2 regions of the Sodalis sp. RH15 genome follow, and region 1 is predicted to be linked to the other one. Evidence: predicted binding sites of a transcription regulator. Region 1 holds the regulator's gene; the other holds the start of a gene.
The links. The regulator PhoB, encoded in region 1, activates phosphate uptake and scavenging genes when phosphate is short. The targets are predictions, from matches to a motif close to CTGTCATAAAACTGNCNNAT.
Positions count from the first base shown of each region.

Region 1 (3,155 bases):
GCTGCCGATATAGATATCCCGTACCGAATCGCTGGTGCCGGCGCCCACGGCGGTCAAATGACCGGTGGCGACGATGGGCACCGGCGCGGTCAGGGTATCGCGCAACGCCACGGCCTGTTGATATAAATCCCGGTAATGTCCGGCGATGGCATCCATCAGGGAGCGCTGTTTGTCATCCCCCGACTCGCCGGCGCGGCTTACCAGCATATCCCTGGCCCGTAAAAAAGGGATGGCGCACAAAATCGCTCCCGGTTTTCCGCTACGCTCATCAAGCACGAAAACCTGCTGTTCGGCGTCGCCGCCGGCAATGACGCGGGTATTGAGGCAGGCCAGCAGTCCGCGTGATTCGTTGAGGGTGGCGACGGCGTCATGATTCCCCGCCAGCACAATCAGCCCGCAGCCGGTGGGCTGTAGCTCCACCACAAAACGGTTGAAGAGTTCCCGTGCATAGCTGGGGGGCGTGCCGGTATCGAATATATCGCCGGCCACCACCACCGCGTCCGCCTGATGCAGTTCAACCTGCGTCACCAGCCAGCGCAGGAAGGCCTGATGTTCATGGGCGCGATTCTTGGTGAAAAACGACTGACCCAAATGCCAGTCGGAGGTATGAATGATCCGCATGAGGCTCCGGAGAAAATCCCTGAATCAGGGCGAGAGTATATACCCAATAGCGTTCAGGTTGCAGCCAACTCAGCCGCAACCTGAACGCTATCGGGTATAACCCTTGCTTCGGCGGATACCGAAATAAAGGTGCGATTATATAATTTGCGGCGGAAAAACGGCGATCTCCTATCCTTGAAGCAGGCGGCGCCTATTTTAATAAATCTGTCATAAAAGTGACGCATAATGCCCGGGCACGATAACCGCAGAGAATAAACGGCAGGAAAATAATGGCAAAACGCATATTAGTCGTGGAAGATGAAGCACCCATCCGTGAAATGGTCTGCTTTGTTCTTGAACAAAATGGCTTCCAGCCTATTGAGGCGGAAGATTACGGCAGTGCGGTGAGTCGTATGGCGGAGCCTTATCCGGATCTGGTCCTGCTCGACTGGATGTTGCCCGGCGGTTCGGGTATACAGTTTATCAAACTGATGAAGCGCGAAGTATTGACGCGCGATATTCCTGTCATGATGCTGACGGCGCGCGGCGAGGAGGAAGACCGGGTGCGGGGACTGGAAGTGGGGGCGGATGATTATATTACCAAGCCCTTCTCTCCCAAGGAACTGCTGGCGCGGATCAAAGCGGTAATGCGGCGTATCTCGCCGATGGCGGTGGAAGATAAAATCGAAGTGCAGGGCTTGAGCCTGGACCCCTCTTCGCACCGGGTAACATCCAATGAGCTGGCGTTGGATATGGGGCCTACCGAATTTAAACTGCTGCACTTTTTCATGACCCATCCCGAACGGGTCTATAGTCGCGAACAGTTGCTCAACCATGTATGGGGTACCAATGTTTACGTGGAAGATCGTACGGTGGACGTGCACATTCGTCGTTTACGCAAGGCGCTGGAAACAGGCGGGCACGATCGGATGGTACAGACGGTACGGGGAACCGGCTATCGTTTCTCGGCCCGCTATTGAATCTGTCTCAAGGGAGAACGGCCGGTGCTAGAACGTTTATCCTGGAGCAAACTGCTGCTTGAACTGGGGCTTTTTTGCCTGCCCGCCCTGCTGTTGTCGTTACTTATCGGGCATTTGCCCTGGCTGCTGGCGGCGGCGCTGTTGGCGGCGCTGCTGCGTAACTATTATTATCAGCTCCGGCTGTCCTGGTGGCTGTGGGTAGACCTGAGCCGGACCCCGCCGGTGGGCCGCGGCAGTTGGGAACCGCTGTTCTACGGCCTGCATCAGATGCAACTGCGCCATCGCCGCCGCCGCCGCGATTTGGCAACGCTGTTCAAGCGATTTCGCAGCGGCGCGGAAACCCTGCCGGATGCGCTGGTGATGCTGACCGGCGACGGCCATATATTTTGGTGCAATGGCTTGGCGCAGCAGTTGCTGGGCTTTCGCTGGCCGGAAGACAACGGCCAGCATATCCTCAATTTGCTGCGTTACCCCGAGTTTAATGAATACCTGCAAAATCAATCCTTCCAGCGGCCCCTTACGCTACACATCAACAACCAGCGCTATGTGGAGTTCCGGGTGATGCCTTACACCGACGATCAGTTGTTAATGGTGGCGCGGGACATTACCCAGATGCGACAGCTGGAAGGGGCGCGGCGCAACTTTTTTGCCAATGCCAGCCATGAGCTGCGTACGCCGCTGACGGTCCTGCAGGGTTATCTGGAGATGATGAACGATCAGGAGATGGACCCGGCGATTCGCGCCAAGGCAATCCATACCATGCAGGATCAAACGCAGCGCATGGAGCGCCTGGTTAAACAACTGCTGGTGCTTTCCCGCATCGAAGCCGCTCCCCACAGCGAAGTCAACGAGAATATCGACGTTCCTTCCATCCTCAAGCGGCTGCAGCAAAGCGCGGAGGGGCTGAGCCAGGAGCGCCACGACATTGTGTTTCGCGTTAATGAGCATCTGCGGGTGCGCGGTAACGAAGAGCAGTTGCGCAGCGCCATGTCGAATCTGATTTACAACGCGGTGATCCACACGCCGCCGGGCACCCGTATCGAGGTCTGCTGGCAGCGTACCTCCGCCGGCGCGGAATTCCAGGTGAGCGACAATGGCCCGGGTATCGCGCCGGAGCATATCCCCCGACTGACCGAGCGTTTTTACCGGGTGGATAAAGCCCGGTCACGGCAAACCGGCGGCAGCGGCCTCGGGCTTGCCATTGTGAAACACGCCCTCAGCAATCATGACGCGCGCCTGGATATCATCAGCGAACCGGGCGCCGGTACCCGATTTTATTTCACCTTGCCGAACCGGTTGATAGTTGCCCCGTCCCTGAAGGAAAATAACCTCACCTTTAAGCCGCCCGTCGAGCTTTGATGAAAATCGTCCGTCCCATCGTCTGCTGTCTGCTCATATTACTGGCCTGGCCGGCCTCCTCCCGGGCGGTAACGGTATTGTCGGGCAGCCTGACCAGTACCGGTTCCGATACCCTGGCCAATTTGCTGACCGGCTGGGGAATGGATTTTAATCGCCGTTTTCCCGAGGTGGGGGTGCAGATCTAGGCCTCGGGCTCGGCAACGGCGGCGGCGGCGC
Region 1 covers NZ_CP178738.1:1,684,540-1,687,694, forward strand. The annotation lists gene sbcD (exonuclease subunit SbcD) at 1-621, opposite strand, end outside; gene phoB (phosphate response regulator transcription factor PhoB) at 891-1,580, shown strand; gene phoR (phosphate regulon sensor histidine kinase PhoR) at 1,605-2,939, shown strand; partial or broken gene ACL2XO_RS07895 (PstS family phosphate ABC transporter substrate-binding protein) at 2,939-3,155, shown strand, end outside.

Region 2 (3,155 bases), 460 kb from region 1:
CCCTAACGTCGGTGTATCCCTGCACTATGCCATAGTTTTGCCCCGGTAAGGTCTTAAAATCTTATGGATGAGGGTGGAGTGGTCCGGGCGCGTACGGTTGCGGCGGAATTCAAGCTTTTTGGCCGGATATTGCTTTATAATACCGGCAAGTTGGATTTCCATAGGAAAAACATGCCATGACGCAGGATGAACTTAAAAAAGCGGTAGGCTGGGCGGCATTGAAATATGTTCAACCCGGTACCATCGTCGGGGTCGGCACCGGTACCACCGCCGCGCATTTTATTGACGCTCTGGGCACCATGAAACACCAGATAGACGGGGCGGTATCCAGCTCCGAGGCTTCGTCGGCGAAATTGAAAGCGCTGGGGATCCCTTTGCTTGATTTAAACAGCGTGGATTCGCTGGATATCTATGTCGACGGGGCGGATGAGATCAACAGCCATATGCAGATGATTAAAGGCGGCGGCGCGGCGTTGACCCGTGAAAAAATCATCTCCGCCGTGGCGCGCCGTTTTATCTGCATTGCCGACGCGTCCAAACAGGTAGACGTATTGGGAAGATTTCCCCTGCCGGTTGAAGTGATCCCTATGGCGCGGGCGTATGTGGCCCGTGAGCTGGTGAAATTGGGCGGTTTGCCCGAATATCGCCAGGGGGTGGTGACCGATAACGGCAATATCATTCTTGATGTGCGTAACCTGCAAATATTGGATGCAGTGGCGCTGGAAGATAAAATCAACGCTCTGCCGGGGGTGGTTACCGTCGGGCTGTTTGCGCGGCGCGGCGCTGACGTAGCGCTGATCGGCACTCCGGAGGGCGTCAAGGTTATCGAATAAGCCGCGGATTTCCCATGAGCGGGCCGGCCGGGCAGGGATATTGTTACCGATGCCGGCCTGACTGCGGGCGACGGATAAGTGTTAATTTTGTTTACATAGCATTTTTTAATTCTTTATCTGAAATTCAGTGATAAATATCACATTTAAGTCATTTAACTGCCATATATAGGACGTATGCCTGTCCCTCCAGAAGAATTATCCATAGCAATCACTTATGTTCGGCGCTTGTGCTGGGCGGACTTTGGTCAATGAACTTGCCGATGCGGCAATATTTGTTATTTTGTCCGGGTGCTGTGTTTTGCAGCCGCTTCTGAAGTATCAAAAAGGGTCGGGAAATGGCGAAAGTATCGTTGGAAAAAGACAAAATCAAATTTCTATTGGTAGAGGGCGTGCATCAGACCGCCATCGATAATCTGCGGCATGCCGGTTATACCAATATCGAATACCATAAAGGCGCATTGGACACCGAGTCATTGAAGGCATCCATTCGCGATGCGCATTTCGTCGGCATCCGATCCCGCACCAACCTGACGGAAGAGGTGTTTGCCGCCGCGGAAAAATTGGTGGCGGTGGGCTGTTTTTGTATCGGCACCAATCAGGTTGATCTCAAGGCCGCGCTGAAACGGGGCGTGCCGGTATTCAATGCGCCTTTTTCCAATACACGTTCCGTGGCCGAGCTGGTCATCGGCGAGATGCTGCTGATGATCCGCGGTGTGCCGGAAGCCAATGCCAAAGCCCATCGCGGCCAGTGGAACAAGCAGGCCCAGGGCAGCTACGAGGCCCGGGGCAAAAAGCTTGGCATCATCGGTTACGGCCATATCGGTACGCAATTGGGTATCCTGGCGGAAGGCCTGGGTATGCAGGTTTACTTTTACGATATCGAGAGCAAGCTGCCGCTGGGCAATGCCCATCAGGTGGATTCGCTGCCAGAATTGCTTGGCCTCAGCGATGTGGTGACCCTGCATGTGCCCGATACCCAGTCCACTCGGAATATGATGAGCTCGGCGGAATTCGGCCAGATGAAAAAAGGCGCGCTGTTTATCAACGCCGCGCGCGGTACGGTGGTGGATATTCCGGCGCTGTGCGATGCCCTGGCCAGTAAACATCTTGCCGGCGCCGCCGTGGACGTTTTCCCTGAAGAACCGGCCACCAATACCGATCCGTTTGTTTCGCCCCTGTGCGAATTCGATAATGTTATCCTGACGCCGCATATCGGCGGGTCGACCCAGGAAGCGCAGGAGAATATCGGTACGGAGGTGGCGGGTAAGCTGGCGAAATATTCCGATAACGGGTCTACTCTGTCCGCGGTGAATTTCCCGGAGGTTTCTTTGCCGGAGCATGGTGAAAACGTCAGCCGGCTGCTGCATATTCATGAGAACCGTCCCGGTATTTTGACCCGTATAAACCAGATTTTCGCCGAACAGAGCATTAATATTGCCGCCCAGTATCTGCAAACCACGGCGGATATCGGCTATGTGGTGATAGACGTGGAAACCGATGCGGAAAATACCGCTTTGCAATTGCTTAAGGCGATACCCGGCACGATCCGGGCGCGTTTGCTGTACTGAGGTTTTGGCCCCAGGGCGGGGGCCGGCGCCTTGGGGGGACTGCGGCGGCTGCGAGATAGCCGCTGCATCCCCGTTGGTACGGTCTCCCTTTAACAGGTTCGCTGCACTCCCGGTGTTTGCGGGCCTACCGCGCCATGGGGCGCTCGGTCGGGCGGGAAAACCACGCCCAATTCGACCCCATTGTCACGGTCTCCCTTTAACAGGTTCGCTGCACTCCCGGTGTCTGCGGGCCTACCGCGCCATGGGGCGCTCGGTCGGGCGGGAAAACCACGCCCAATTCGACCCCATTGTCACGGTCTCCCTTTAACAGGTTCGTTGCACTCCGGGTGTCTGCGGGCCTACCGTGCCATGGGGCGCTCGGTCGGGCGGGAAAACCACGCCCAATTCGACCCCATTGTCACGGTCTCCCTTTAACAGGTTCGCTGCACTCCCGGTGTCTGCGGGCCTACCGCGCCATGGGGCGCTCGGTCGGGCGGGAAAACCACGCCCGATTCGACCCCATTGTCACGGTCTCCCTTTAACACGCGACTCCCTTTAACACGCGACCCCCCCTTTAACGGGCGATTGTGCTGTTGTGATTCTATTCAATCAAATTGGTCTTATTCATAATCATTTCAGTTTATCATGACTGGTAATAATCAGATCTAGATCGCATTTTTTATATTTTGACTCAATATAATCATTATGATTAAATGTAATCATACATGTGAGGGCAGAATGAAAATCAAAGCAACCATTGAGAGAATGCCGGGGG
Region 2 covers NZ_CP178738.1:1,222,333-1,225,487, forward strand. The annotation lists gene rpiA (ribose-5-phosphate isomerase RpiA) at 177-833, shown strand; gene serA (phosphoglycerate dehydrogenase) at 1,169-2,401, shown strand; gene ACL2XO_RS05780 (2-keto-3-deoxygluconate permease) at 3,119-3,155, shown strand, end outside.
Region 2: a site for PhoB is predicted at 990-1,009, ahead of serA (phosphoglycerate dehydrogenase). Genes of this name have one in related genera too.